DNA from 2 places in the Kushneria phosphatilytica genome. Region 2 is predicted to be linked to the other one. Evidence: riboswitches for the same ligand, from Rfam matches in the RefSeq annotation. Region 2 holds a riboswitch; the other holds the start of a gene.

What was found. Region 2 has a riboswitch for cobalamin ahead of FY550_RS07840 (AAA family ATPase). Riboswitches for the same ligand answer to the same signal wherever they lie in the genome.
Region 1: linked by a shared signal. The riboswitch ahead of FY550_RS12660 (energy-coupling factor ABC transporter permease) and the one ahead of FY550_RS07840 (AAA family ATPase) in region 2 are both predicted to bind cobalamin.

The regions. Positions count from the first base shown of each region.
Region 1 is NZ_CP043420.1:2,745,820-2,753,375, reverse strand. It holds gene FY550_RS12680 (type I phosphomannose isomerase catalytic subunit) at 1-388, opposite strand, end outside; gene FY550_RS12675 (alpha/beta hydrolase) at 564-1,490, shown strand; gene FY550_RS12670 (copper resistance protein NlpE N-terminal domain-containing protein) at 1,529-2,047, shown strand; gene FY550_RS12665 (4a-hydroxytetrahydrobiopterin dehydratase) at 2,078-2,419, opposite strand; gene FY550_RS12660 (energy-coupling factor ABC transporter permease) at 2,595-3,278, opposite strand; cobalamin riboswitch at 3,331-3,537, opposite strand; gene FY550_RS12655 (hypothetical protein) at 3,773-4,207, shown strand; gene FY550_RS12650 (hypothetical protein) at 4,571-5,617, opposite strand; gene FY550_RS12645 (homocysteine S-methyltransferase family protein) at 5,752-6,687, shown strand; tRNA gene FY550_RS12640 (tRNA-Ser) at 6,799-6,888, opposite strand; gene FY550_RS12635 (DUF2076 domain-containing protein) at 7,001-7,556, opposite strand, start outside.
Region 2 is NZ_CP043420.1:1,720,826-1,728,381, reverse strand. It holds gene cbiB (adenosylcobinamide-phosphate synthase CbiB) at 1-165, opposite strand, end outside; gene FY550_RS07860 (histidine phosphatase family protein) at 200-814, opposite strand; gene cobU (bifunctional adenosylcobinamide kinase/adenosylcobinamide-phosphate guanylyltransferase) at 868-1,398, opposite strand; gene cobS (adenosylcobinamide-GDP ribazoletransferase) at 1,408-2,196, opposite strand; gene cobT (nicotinate-nucleotide--dimethylbenzimidazole phosphoribosyltransferase) at 2,196-3,248, opposite strand; cobalamin riboswitch at 3,379-3,597, shown strand; gene FY550_RS07840 (AAA family ATPase) at 3,710-5,557, shown strand; gene cobO (cob(I)yrinic acid a,c-diamide adenosyltransferase) at 5,554-6,162, shown strand; gene FY550_RS07830 (cobyrinate a,c-diamide synthase) at 6,187-7,556, shown strand, end outside.

The DNA.
Region 1 (7,556 bases), 1.0 Mb from region 2:
CAGGTTCACACCAGAGGATATGCCAGGCTTCGGTCTTGCCATGATGCCAGATGCCCTGACGGCGCGCGGTGTCGTCATCGGCATGTACATGCACCGGTAACATGCCGGTACCGTCAATGAACTTGTAGAGCAGCGGGAAGTGAGGCGGTCCCTGCCAGTGTGGACCCATCAATGCCTCTTTATGCTGTTCGAACACATCGTGGAGCGACAGCCCCGCCAGTTCACCATTTTCAATCCGGGCGCTGGCGCCTTCGACATCACTGACCTCCCAGGCTTCGGCCACTCGCTTTTGAGTATCAATCGCCTTGCCCAGTCGGGTGCGCAGCCGCTCGCCGCCAAAACATTGGCGCGCCAGAGGAGTAGAGAGCTTCAGGGGATACCATTGCATGATGACACTGCCGTTCGGGATCAAAGTGGGCAGTTTAGTAGATCAGCACCAGCCATGATGGTTTCGCCGTATCAGACTGGCGGGTGTCTTTCCCTGTCGGCTCGTCTATCCTGGGGGCAGGGCGGCCGAATCACGAACGGTCGGTAACTGTCGGATATGCAACCAGGAAAAGGGCATGTCGCTGGATATTCAGGCACGTCGGGTACTGGAGCACATGGCTCGAATGGGAGCGCATCTGCCACTGCAGCCATCCGTTGAACAACTGCGTGCACTGCAGCATGAGCGGACCAGGGTCTTTGCTGGCACGGGCCGAGAGATGGCCCGGGTTGAGGATCGTACGATCGCCGGGGTCGGAGTGCGATGGTACAGACCAGAGGATATCGACACACCATCGCCGCTACTGATCTATTGTCACGGTGGCGGCTTCGTGACCGGTGATCTTGATACCCATGATGTGGTCTGTCGCCATCTGGCGGATGCCGGGCGCGTGCAGGTGGTGGCAGTCGATTATCGACGTGCGCCGGAGCACCCCTTCCCGGCGGCGCTGGAGGATTGCATGAGTGTGCTGACAGCGCTGTATCACGATGCCGACGGTTTCGATATCGATCCTGAACGAATTATCGTGGGTGGCGACAGTGCCGGCGGCAGTCTGGCTGCAGTCATGACGCAGCAGATGCGGGATCGCGCCGAGCTGGCCCTGGCCGGTCAGTTGCTGATCTATCCCTGTACCCGGGGTGATGTCGCGCCGGATTCGCCCTCCCGAAGGCAGCATGCCGAAGGTTACGGTCTGACGCTGGCCGGTATGCGCTGGTATATGGAGGCCTATGCCGCAGGACATGACTTGTACGATGTGCGTCTCTCTCCCTTCTATACGGCCGATCCTGCGGGTCTGCCACCGGCCTTTCTGGCTACTGCCGAACACGATCTGCTGCGCGATGAAGGAGAGGTGTATGGATGGCGCCTGGCCCGGCACGGCGTCATGGTGACGCAGAAGTGCTACCCCGGCACCATTCACGCCTGCATCTGCATGGATGGCGTGCTTGATCGGGGTCGGGAAATGCTGGCGGATGCTGCGCACTGGTTGCGCCTTTACACGAATTGACGATTCGCCATTCATATCATCATTGCAAGGAGAGCATCATGAAGTCATCCAGGCGCGCGATTGCCCTTGGTGGGTTGTGTATTGCACTAGGGCTCGGAGGATGTGCCGGCACGACACACTCCCCCGATCAGCAGGTCAAGGAGGCGCCGGTGTCGCTGACGATGTCGGATGCCTGGCAGGGTGTGCTCCCCTGTGTGGATTGTCAGGGCCTGGAAACCCGGCTGATTCTGATGCGCTCTGGCGTTACGGGGCTGCCTGCCGGCTATGTGATCGATCAGCAGAGCCTCAACGGCCAACAGGATGGGCCGAAGACCAGTCGTACCGGCGACTGGACAATTGAAAAGGGGAGTCTGACGGATCCGAAGGCCACGATCTTTCGGCTGGACCCGGATACCTCCGGAGCGCCCTGTCTCTCCTTCCAGCTGCTCGAAAGCGGTGCCCTGAGAGCACTCGATTGTAATGGTTCACCGCTGCATGCGCCTCGTGAGCCGATTCTTCAACCGGTCCAGCCGCAGCGCAGCGATGCCAGCGAGGCGCCCGGGACGGCCACGCCCTGAGGCGTGGTCGATATGTGACACAACAGGTACTTACCGCTCGATCAGTTCGTCGGTTCGCGCCGCCATGATGAAATCGTTGCGGTGTAGACCGTGAATCTTGTGAGTCCACCACGTGACCGTAACTCGGCCCCATTCGGTCAGCAGCGCCGGATGATGTCCGGCCTGCTCGGCCAGCTCGCCAACCCGGCAGGTGAATTCGAGTGCCTGACGAAAATCACTGAAGGTATAAAGCCGCTCCAGCTGCTGGATACCATGTCTCTCCACCAGTTGCCATTCGGGAATGGCCGGTTTGAGTTCATTGATCTCTTCCACACTCACTCGGGGCGCATCGCGGCGACAGGCGATGCACTGCTGATGGGCCAGTTCGCTCATTGCTTCCTCCTGTCCGGGGTGTGGCATCTCTCCTGTCAGCTCCAGAGTGGCAGTTTCCATCAACGGGTCAACGCCCCATGGGTCGAAATGTAACCGATCCCCCGGAGGCCTGGCCGAATGAACAAGGGCGGCCCTGGCGAGCCGCCCCCAGGGATCAGCGTATGGGGTACGCGATTCAGAGCGCCGCCTGACGCAGCCGACGAGTGAACAGTGGATGGTGTGTGACATGTGAAAGACTTTTGGCACCGGCCAGCACACCCAGATCGATCAATGGCTCAAGCAGAATGACCGACATGTAGGCCATCCCGAAGGTACCTACGCCAACCAGCGTCTCGGCGGTGAAGCCCTCGCCATAAAGTGCCCAGAAGGTAACCCAGGCTACAATGCCCCCCTGGTAGGCGCTCGAGAGTGCCAGCGCCTGACGATAGGTGACATCCACATAGCGGGTATGCGCAGGAATGAGACGCGCGGCCAGTAATCTGAGCCCCCAGAGCGGAACCAGCAGGGTAGTAACGTTCATGCCGTACTGGGGCAGATCAAACGGTGCAAAAAGCAGTCCCTGAAGCAGCAGGCCGAGTGCCAGCCCAATGGCCGCAGGACCGGCACCGAACATCAGAAACAGTGTCGAGCCCAGAATAAGGTGCACTTCGGACACCCCTACGGGCTGATGGGGCAATATCTGGAAGAAGCAGAAGACCAGCAGGGTGGTAATGACACTGCGCCCCAGCAAGGCGACTGCACCCCCATCATGGCGCAGCGTCTCCAGAGCCATTCTGCTGGTCAGACCCAGCGCCCCGACAGCCGTACCATAACTGAGCAGGATTTTGGCGCCTGTAACAACGCCCGGTTCAATATGCATGGGATTATCCTCACTGCACCCACCGTGCAGGACAGGTTGACGATTCGCCGAAGTGGCGCGGCCGATCAGGGCAGGTCTCCTGACTCGCGGTTGTTATGGCTTCGCCTTCCCGGCACGGTGCCAGTGGCATGCTGAAGCGCACTACTCGCTTACAGTTGCGGGGGCAGTCATGGTCTTGGTCGTTCGTCGAAACACCTCACCATGTTCCCTTTTCATCCAGCCCCAGATGGGGCATGGAACCCTGATCGATCATTTTGAAAGTACACATCCGAATTGGATGGCTCAACAGACTTTCGAGAGCTCAGTGGGCAGGATTATTGTGACCTCGTGCTTCCGGACCATCAGTAATCCCCCGCGCCAATACTTCTGCGAGCGTGACTGGACATCACTTCATGAGTGGGTTTTGAACAAAATGGACGCTGGCAGGCTATCCAGTGATGTAACGCGGCGTGAAAATATGTTTAATTGGCCCCCCGCCAACATGGAACACAGCGATGAATCCCTTCGAGCAGCACAGGACGTTCCTGCTTAACGAACACGACCCCGCCGTGGAATCGCTACGCGATCTGACCCTCGCTCTCTACAACAGTCATGCCTATCAATGGCGAGCTCGAGATCTGAGCGATTATGACGCGCATTATCTGGATATTGCCTGGCAACTGATGGCTTCTTTCCATCGCCATGGTGATGAGGACCCGGTGTTCCGTGAAATTGCCAGCGAAATTGTTATTCAGCGCCGGCAGGCACTGGAACAGGCCATTGCTACCGTGAATCGGGATGCCATGCGTATCCGTAGCGAGATTTCCGAGTTGGCAGGGCAGGATGATACTCGGGAGCACAGTGACCTGCTGGCAGAACGCAATCGCGAACTGCTCGAGCTGGAAACGGAAATCAGTATCATGAACGAGCGGCTGGAAAAGCTGGTGTGACATGAAAAAGGGGCCCGAAGGCCCCTGGTACCTTTTCCCTGCCGGATACCGCACCGGCAGATGAGGCAGTTACTTGTCGCGTTGCTGCTGTCTGCGTCGATCCCCGATTCTCATACCCAGCAGGGCGAGCATCGAGAGCGCCAGCAGCAGCAGGGAGGGGGCCATTCGCCAGAGAAAGTCCGTCATGAGTATCACCGCCTGCTTACTGACTTACCGAGTGGACAAGTATAGTCACATTGTAGTGACAATCCAGTGCTACAGCCGAAATTTCCCCGAGCGATAAAGGCGAGCACTGTGGTGGTGCCTGCCGAAGGTGGGATGTTCGGGTGGCATTCGCCGATCAGCTGTCAGGTGGCAACCCGCTTATGGGAGGTCCCGGATCCGCCACTGGATTTCCCGTTCCGGCAGATAGCTACAGAACAGTCCAGTGCGTACCGAATTCGCCAGATGTCTGCCAAGCGCCGGATGCACCGTCGTTGTTCGGCGAATGGCATGACGAATCCTCCATGTCACGGTGGAACGCGCCCGCTCTGCAGCATCTCCCAGTCGCCGCTTGCGACCATCGAGCCCCAGCGCCTTTGAGAGCTCTTCGCTCAGTTGATCCAGTTCGCTGCGTAGCGCATGGGCACGGCCCAGGTCGTTCATGCCCTCCGCTTCGGCCAGCGCTGTCTGAAGCGCAAGCCGGCGGCATCCGATTTCACAACGACTGCGCTCATCCAGTATGGCAGCGCCGGGCGTGGTCTCGATTCGACCAGTCAGCTCAAGGCAGTGCAGGGGTTCTCCCGGCCGCGCCAGCAGACGCGCAATATCCTCCAGTCCTTTCAGGTGGGAGAGCGGAGCCAGGACCCCGGAAAATTCGGCCCACCAGCTGTTCGCTTCCCTGATGAGCTGCGCATGCTGTGCTTCGTTTGGTCGACCCCGAAGTCGAACGGGAAGGCGGGGGCCAGACAGGGGCATATATCGCATAGCCAGGTCAGTAGTTGATACACCGGAGCGAAGGCGGCGATGGAAATCGCTTCGAATGATGGCAGCCAGGGTAGTTGCAAGCCGTGGTACTGCATCGTTGGCAGCATTGAAGGGCGACTGAATCGTATCGTTAAGGGCTTCGTGCCATAACGGCGCCGTATCGGCCCCCGAGATCAGTGTCAGTGCGATGTGCGGTAGATCGGACTTGATTCGCAGGCGAGCGATCAGAAGGTAGTCGGTGTTATGCGGGAGTACTGCCAGCCGAGATGGAGGTTGATCAGGCGTTAGCACCAGTTCGACTATGCCGGAACGCTCCAGTTCGTAGACCAGGCGTTCGCCGACGGCGCGGGCGAGGGCGGTGTGGCCGGGCGGCGTCCCGCCCTGCTCGAATAGCAGGATGGCGACCACCGGTGCCATGTGTGGTTCAGAGGCTTTGGAATTCATCACCAGCACCTCACATCGTGAGGTTCATCCTCACGCCTTATGAAGTGAAAGACGCTTAAGGTGTCACCCTGCAGGATACCCCGCTACCACTGGTGCTTCCAGGCGCTTTCATCACTTCCGGGAGGAGCGATGTCATGGCGAAATACAGATATCATCTGCCACAACTTGACGGCGGACTGTTTCTGACTGATTCAGGCCTCGAGACCACTCTGATCTTTCAGGAGGGGCTGGAGCTGCCCTGTTTTGCTGCATTTCATCTGCTGAAGGATGCAGCGGGTACTGAAGTGCTGCGCGACTACTTCCGGCGACACGTCGACATTGCTCGAGAGTTCGGCACCGGGTTTATCTTCGAAAGTGCAACCTGGCGATCGAGCCCGGACTGGGGCAGGGCGCTGGGCTACTCGAGCACCGAATTGGATATGGCGAATCGCCGGGCAATCGAGCTGCTTCACGAGCTGCGCAAGGCGCGTGAGACCTCGGCCACGCCTTGTGTGATCAGCGGCTGTATCGGTCCCCGGGGAGATGGCTATGATCCTGGCCGGGTCATGACTGCCGACGAAGCCCGGACGTATCATGCTGATCAACTACGGGTCCTGGTTGGCGCGGATGTTGACATGATAACTGCCATTACCATGACCAGTGTAACGGAGGCAGTAGGTATCACGCGCGCCGCCGAGGCCGAGGACGTGCCGGTAGTGATATCGTTCACCGTTGAAACCGACGGCCATCTGCCGACTGGCGAGACGCTGGCCGAGGCGATTAAACAAGTCGACAATGAGACCGGCAGCGTACCTGCCTATTACATGATCAACTGCGCTCATCCGAGCCACTTTGCGGAGGTGCTGACGAATGAGCCATGGATACAGCGACTGCGTGGATTGCGCTGCAATGCTTCGAAGAAGAGTCATGCCGAACTGGATGAGGCGGTAGCGCTCGATGCAGGAGATCCTGAAACGCTTGGTGCCGAGTATGGCCGCCTGCTAGCACGTTTCCCGCACCTCAACGTGTTCGGAGGCTGCTGTGGGACGGATGATCGGCATATCCGGCAGATCTGCCTCTCCTGTCAATGATCGGGCGTGCGGCCAGGGGACCGACAAGCTGTGCTGACAGGTATATCGCCGGTATGTGTCACACATTAAAAAACCGGCTTATTAAAGCCGGTTTTCTTCTCTTTAATACAGTGGCGGAGAGGGAGGGATTCGAACCCTCGGCGGGCGTGAACCCGCTCCGGTTTTCGAGACCGGTGCCTTCGACCACTCGACCACCTCTCCGAGCGGCGCATATGTTACGGGGTGAACCCCGAGTTGTCCACCCCGCTCCGAGCGCGGAAGCGCTACCCCGAACGACGGCAGGGCCTTCATGGGTAGCACGCGATCAGAACACTCAGAGTTCGTCGAAGCCATCGTCGTCGAAGCCCGGCATACCACCGAAATCGGTATCTTCGAACCCGGTGTTGTCGTCCGGGCCACCGGCAAGGCCGTCGTCCATCGGTGCCCCTGCGCTACCCGCATCGATATCGTCGCCGGCAGCGCTGGCCTCGCCAGCGTTCGGATCCTCGATAACATTGACCATCTCTTCGGGCTGATGATGACCGAACATGTCCATCATCAGATTGCCCAGCATGACCCCACCGGCTACCCCGGCGGCTGTCTGCAGGGCACCACCGAGAAATCCGCCGCCTCGACCGCTCATGCCCTGGGCAAAGCCGCGCTGACCCTGGCCGGGCTCGGCGCGTGAGCCCCAGCCTGGTGTCTGCTGTGAGGTGTCGTTGCGGCGCTGTGATGAATGAGCTGCCGGTTCATCCCTGACACCAAACAGTCCGGCCAGAAAGCCTCCGCTGGAGCGCTGTTCGCGGGCTTCGTGCTCCAGTCGTTCCACCCGTGCCTGAAGCCGCTTGAGCGCGGCTTCCTGCATCAGAATGGTCTGTGCCATGTAGTAG
Region 2 (7,556 bases):
GGCCACTGCTCCTCTGAAAAGAGCTGTATGCGAGTTTGTATCTGTTGGATAAAGGCAATTTTCAATGTAACCAATAAATTTGCCCAGTCCGATCAGGGGATGCCATTTTTCAGGCTCTCCTAATAATCTATCCAAGATTAAAGCGATTGTGATTTGAATTATCATTTATAATGAACTAGATAACGGTATAAATTTCTATTTAGACGATGTCAGGTAGCTTCATGGGGGCCTGCGGCACCCCCAGAAAAAGCAGCTGCACCAATGGTGCCTCATCAGGTACAAGATCAACACGCAAGCGCACCACACTGGCATGGGCGATCTCGAGTCGATGCAGGTACATGGCGTGTTGCATGTCCATTTTCAGCGCCTGCGCAAGCCAGGTCTTGATGACACCGCCATGGGTAATGATCAACTGATAACTTTCCGGTGCAGTCAGACAGCGTTGCCAGGCGCGTTCAACCCTGCTGTTGAAAGTCGCCAGGGGCTCGCCACCCGGAGGTGTAGCCCTGGCCGGGTCCTGCCAGAAGGCCGTCAACGCCTCAGGCTCCATTCTGGCCAATTCCCCGAGCGCCCTGCCCTCCCAATCACCAAAATGAATCTCCATCAGATCGGAATCGATACAGCACTCAATTGCCCACTGTTCTGCCAGTTCGGTTGCGACGGTATGGCAGCGCTTCAAAGGAGAGCACACCAACCTTTCCGGTCGAGGCAAATGCACCGCACTGGCTCGCATGGCGCTCCTGCCTGCACAAGTCAGCTCGACATCCATCTGTCCGCGCAACCCTTGCGGTCCCTCGCATTCACCGTGGCGCATACAATCAATGATCAGGGAGCGATACTCATCAGAGGTCTCAGAGCCATGAGCCGTCATGCGTCAGTTTCTCCCTTGAGACACTGAGGTAAACCGGCTACCACCCACCAGACCCTGTCAGCCCGAGTAGCCAGGGCCTGATGCAGGCGACCGGTTTCATCAATGAAGCGTCGGGATAGAGCCTCGATCGGAGTAATTCCCTGTCCGACTTCGTTACTGACCAACAAAACACGCCCTGCGATGGGTGAGTCCAGCAGTGCCAGTAACTCATTATACTCGCTCGCCCAGGTGCTGCCTGTTTCCTCGGCCAATAATGCATTGGTCACCCAGAGTGTCAGACAGTCCACCAGCATCAGCTGATCCGGTTGATCAATGCACGCCAGGGTTCTAGCCAATCCCAGCGGGGTCTCCTGCAGTTGCCAGTGAGTCGGGCGCTGTGCACGATGGCTTTCAATGCGTGCCTGCATTTCTGCATCAAGTGGCTGAGCGGTAGCTATATAGGTCACCGGCCCCGCGTGATCCATCGCGAGTTTTTCGGCAAAGGCGCTCTTGCCACTGCGAGCGCCCCCCAGAATCAGTTCCAGCATGAAATAATCTCAGCCATGGCCCAACCAGGCCGTCGATATTGCCAATACCAGCAATTCACCAAACTGTTGGGCAGCGCCCAGAGTGTCACCGGTATAGCCCCCCAGCCGTTTCATCAGCCAGAATCGCATTAGCCAGCCAAGTACTCCCAGAGCGAGCAATGTTGCTATTGCCAGCCCGGGCGGCAGGCAAAATCCGGTCATGAGTAATACCGTTAATAGAATGATCCAGCGGTCGGTATTGGATTGCCCCCCGGTCAGGGACTCGATGCGGCTGTTATCCTGTGGATCCTGTCGACGATACGACATGCTTCCCATCAGGCTGGTAGCTAATGCTCGACTTAAACATTGACTGATAATTAACAAGATAACGGTATAATTCGTACTACTGAGTAACCCAAACCGCATCAGCAATATCAACCCCAGGCCCACTACACCATAGCTGCCAACCCGACTGTCTTTCATGATCGTCAAGCGTTGCTCAACGCTCCAGCCACCGCCAAGACCATCCAGTGTATCCGCCAGGCCATCCTCATGAAGAGCGCCGGTCACCAGCACCATCAGAACCATGGCGATCACTACCGCAACAGGCTGACTCCAGAGCTGTAGCGCCAGAGTGTAACCCACTGCGGCTATCAGGCCGATCAGCACACCAATCAAAGGGAACCATCGCTGACAGGCACTCAGACTCTCCCGGTCGAGCGGTGTCGCCGCCGGCACTGGCAGACGAGTCATGAAGGCCAGTGCTGTCATCAGCAACCAGCCCTGTCGACGCCAGCCATGATATTGGCATGTTGACATCACACCACCACACCAGCCTGTTCGAAGCTGGCCATTTCGTTATAAAACGCCAAAGCCGAACGTAGCAAAGGTAACGCCAGCGCCGCGCCGGAACCCTCCCCCATGCGCAGGTTCAGCGATAGCAGCGGCTCGGCACTCAAATGATTCAGTAGCGCGGCATGCCCTTTTTCTCCCGAACAATGTGCAAAGATCAGATAATCCCGGGCTGCCGGTTCGATATGGCAGGCCGCCAGCGCCGCCACCGTGGTAATAAAGCCATCCACCAGTACGCCCATTCTTCGTTCGGCGGCGGCCAGTACGGCCCCGGTCATGCCAACGATTTCAAAACCACCCAGTGCAGCCAGCATGCGCACAGGGTTACCAAAAGTCTCAACATGTCGCTTCAGAGCCTGAGTCACAATCTCCTGCTTGCGCAGGAAGGCCTTATCATCGATCCCGCTGCCGCGGCCAATGCACTCATCAGATGATAACCCGGTCAACGCTGCCATCAGCGCAGAGGCAGAGGTGGTATTGCCAATCCCCATCTCACCCAGACCAATCAGATTAACACCTGCCTTGCAAAGCTCGCCGATCAGTTGCCGGGCGTTGGCAAACCCCCTGGCCACCGTCGCTTCAGACATCGCTGCCGTGAGATGGATCGGTTCAGTGCCAGCACCGAGACGATGATCGAGCAGCATTGGATGCGCCGGCAGCGGTTCGAGTATGCCGCAGTCCACGATGCGCAATGCCATATCCGACTGCCCACAGAAAGCATTGATGGAAGCCCCGCCATCAAGAAAATTGCGTACCATCTGGCCTGTTACGGCGCTACTGGCTATCGACACACCTTCATTTGTCACACCATGGTCACCGGCGAAAACCAGCATCGTTGGCTGTTGTAGCTGCGGGCTTTCGCTACCGTATAAACGCGCCAGTTGCAGAGCCAGTGATTCCAGTTGCCCCAGAGCACCGGGCGGTTTGGTACGCGAGTCGATCCGGGCCCGGATGTCATCGTCCCGGTCACCGGCAAGTCGGGCGATCGAAAAATGTGGCAGTACGAAGGTATCGGTCATGAATCGCAGGGCATCCTCTTGAGCGGAAAATCATCATGCCCGGGGGGCAGGCAGCCGGACAATATCATGCCATGAAACGTATTATTCGGGCTTGTTGACGCCGTTTGACTCCCCCAGGGTTCGATTCTACGATGGCCTGATCCGTCAGGGTGCCCCGTAACGCGCTTGTATGGGGATAATCGGGAAAGTGATGCAATTTCACTGCTGTCCCCGCAACGGTGATCGAGTCGGAAACAGGGCATCGGTTTCGATGCAGTCACTGAACTTACGAGTTCGGGAAGACTTGTTTCAACATGGTCTCTGGCCATCGCTCGTCAGCCCGGAGACCGGCCCTGACTGCATGCCAGGCGATTTCGCCGATTCACACAGCGAGCCGCCTTCTCCGAATGGTCCCGAAGAACGCATCAGGCGACTTCCTGACCGATTCGGCAACGTACGGGTCGATACGCAGGGCATTATTCATGTTTCCATTTACCGCCGTCGTGGGTCACGACCGGCTCAAGCTGGCTCTCATCCTCGCAACACTGGATGTACGCCTGGGTGGCGTGCTGATCAGTGGGCCACGAGGTACCGCCAAGTCGACACTGGCTCGCGGACTGGCTGCATTACTTCCGGAAGATGACGCTCGACTGGTCACCCTGCCGCTGGGTGCCAGTGAAGAGCAACTGATCGGCACGCTGGATCTTGAGCAGGCGCTGGGCGATGGCAAACTCGCCTTTCGCCCCGGACTGCTACATCGTGCTCACCGCGGCGTGCTCTATATTGATGAAGTCAACCTGCTCCCTGATACGCTGGTCGATCAGCTGCTGGATGTCGCTGCCAGCGGTATCAATCGAATCGAACGCGACGGTATCAGTCATGAGCACCCAGCGGACTTTCTGCTGATTGGCACCATGAATCCCGAAGAAGGTGAACTACGCCCTCAGCTGACTGATCGCTTCGGGCTTTTTGTTGCCCAGGATGATACCCCCGACACCGAACAACGCATGACCATCGTCGAGCGACGTCTTGCCCATGATCGCAACCCCAGCGCCTTTTATGCCGAATGGCAGACACAACAGCGGGCCCTGCGCGCCCGACTTGCCAAGGCGCGTCACCAATTACCGGAAGTGCAACTGCCTCGGTCACTGGCCCGAGTGATTGCAGAACGCTGCATGCAGGCGGGTGTCGAGGGCGTACGTGCCGATCTCTGCTGGCAGCGCGCAGCGCTGGCTCATGCCGCCTGGCAACAGCGCAGCATAGTCGAACAATCGGATATCGACGCCGTTCAGGCACTGGTGCTCGATCATCGTCAAACACATGCGCCCGCGCCATCGACTTCCGGTCCGCCCGAGGAGGGCTCGTCATCGAACTCAACGAGTGAGACGCAGCGTCAGCGGCCACCAGTCGAGCGTCCCGATCTGGGCAAACCTCAAGGCAGGGACAGCGAAACTCTCGATGAAGGAAGGCCAGGAGAACATCAGGCCCGCGAGCAGGCACAGAGCAAGGATACGACCACTGCCGGAGATCACGGGAAACTCGACGCCCCCGTCACAGCCCCTTACGCTGCCAGGATTGAAATACGTCTGCCTTGCGAACTTCGACGGCAGGAAAGATATCGCGTATCCAGACAACGCCCAGCGGATCGTAGTAGAACGCACGCCGGTTCCGTGATGGCGCGACATGGCATCGATTCGCCGGGTGCGGCTTCCACCAAAGCGCGTATTCATTGGCCACGCACATTAATGAGTGCTGCTCGTCACCACCGTTCGCCGTCACAGAGTCTCCATTACCATCCACCACGCACCTCCTCGAGCACGCTTGAGTGTCTGATGGTCGACACGTCTGCTTCCGGGCTCGACGCTCATGGCGGCACGCCGATACTCACGGTACTGAAAACATTACTTGAACGCGCTTATCAGGCCCGTCATGAAATCATGATACTGACATTCGGCGGCCATGGTTGCCACTGGCTGTGCGGGCCGCAGCGGGCACCGCATCATCTGCAACGCTTACTATCACGACTGCACTTCGGTGGTGGCACGCCCTTGTGTGAAGCCCTGATGACGGCGCAACAACGGCTCGCACAAGTGGTCCGACACTCGCCCGGTCGCCGACTCCAGAGCTGGCTGATCACGGACGGCCGTTCGAGCGATACTCTCGAACCACTTGTCTGGCCGGGACAGCTCAGCGTAGTGGATACCGAACGCGAACGAACACCTCTGGGACGCTGTCTTCGGATCGCCACAACCCTTGGGGCGGAATACATCAACGCGACGACGCTGCCAGCTGGCGCCTCCATTACCCAAGCTCCGGAGTCTCGTCCATGAGTCAGCAGCAAAGTGATGCCGAACGCCACGAGCGACGCATGACGCGCAAAAAACAGGTCGTCGATGAACGCATCGCTGCCGCCAGCGAGGAGCGCGGCGTACTGATCCTGATGAAGGGCAACGGCAAGGGCAAGAGCAGCTCCGGGTTCGGCACCATGACCCGGGCCCTGGGACATGGCATGCGCTGTGCTGTCATCCAGTTCATCAAGGGCCGTCGCGAAACCGGCGAATACCGCTTTTTCCGAGAGCATGAACGTGTCGACTTTCACGTCATGGGACATGGTTTCAGTTGGGAGACGCGTGATCTCGAGCAGGATCGCGCCGCTGCCAAACAGGCCTGGCAGCTGGCCGAACAGCTGCTGAAAGATGAAAGTTACAACTTCCTGCTCTTCGACGAGCTCTCGTACATGATCAAGTACGGCCATCTCGAGGCAGAGCGCGTCGCCCATGCCATCGCCGAACGACCGCATCATCAGAACGTCATCGTGACCGGACGCACCATGGCCCGCGAACTGCAGGTGATCGCCGATACCATCAGCGTCATCAATGATGAGCGCCACGCCTTTCGCCTCGGTGTCAAGGCGCAGGCCGGCATCGAATACTGACCCCGGGCGGAAACGGAGAACGGCATGACGACTGAGAATACTGCAACACGCCACTGCCCGGCCCTGCTGGTGGGCGCCATGGCCTCCGGCCAGGGCAAGACTACGGTTACCGCGGCGCTGGCACGCCATCATCGTCGTCAGGGTCGCAAGGTCGCAGTTTTCAAGACCGGCCCGGACTATCTGGATCCGCAAATTCTGGCAATGGCCGCCGGCTCCCCGGTAGAGCCGCTCGATCTCTGGATGGCCGGCGAAGCCTGGTGTCGCCAGCAACTGCATCAGGCGGCCGGCTGGGCCGATCTGATTCTGATCGAAGGCGCCATGGGGCTGTTCGACGGCACGCCGTCCAGTGGCGATCTTGCCGCTCGCTTCGATATCCCGGTCGCCTGTGTCCTTAACGCCCGCGGCATGGCGCAAACCGCGGCTGCCATTGCGCTGGGTCTGGCACGCTATCGTGACGATATCCGCTTCCATGGCCTGGTCACCAACGCCGTGGGCAGCGAGCGCCATCGCCAGCTGATTGCCGACAGCCTGCCTGCAGATATTGCGCTGCTCGCCACCCTGCCACGCCGTGACGAGCTGGCCCTGCCGTCGCGCCACCTCGGCCTGATCCAGACCGGCGAAAGCACTGAACGCGATGCCGAACTGGACCGTCAGCTTGATACTGCCGCGGCCACTCTGGCGGAGAGCCCATTGGCCGAACTGCCACCAGCAGTAGCCTTTACGCCCGGCAAAACGGATATTCCCGAACGAACTCTTGCCGGGTGTCGCATCGCCATTGCCCGGGATGCCGCTTTCACCTTCCACTACGCGGCCAACCTGCGTTTGCTGGAAGCGATGGGGGCCAAGCTGTGCTTCTTCTCGCCGCTGACCGATTCGACACTACCGAACGGAACCGATGCCATCTGGCTGCCCGGCGGATATCCGGAACTACATGCTGCTGAACTGGCCGCCAATCACGCCATGATCACCTCACTGCATGCCGCCTGGCAGCGAGGAACGCCCATGCTCGCGGAATGTGGCGGTATGCTCTATCTCCAGGAGCAGCTGACCGATCTCGATGGCGTCACGCATACCATGGCCGGACTACTCCCGGGCCGGGGTGAAATGCGTACCAAACGGGGTTGCCAGGGCATGCAAAGCGCACCGCTACCGGAGGGCACACTGCGGGGCCATGCCCATCACCATGCCCGCAGCCACGATACGCTGCCCCCCATCGCGTACGGTATCCGCTCGAGTCATCCGGCCCCCGGAGAGGCGATCTATCGCCATGGTGCGCTGACCGCCAGCTTTCTACACCTGTTCTTTCCATCAAATCCCACAGCGCTGGCGCAACTGCTGATGCCCGTACATGACAACGCTGGCAATATTCCGACCGGGAAAGTCAGTGATACAAC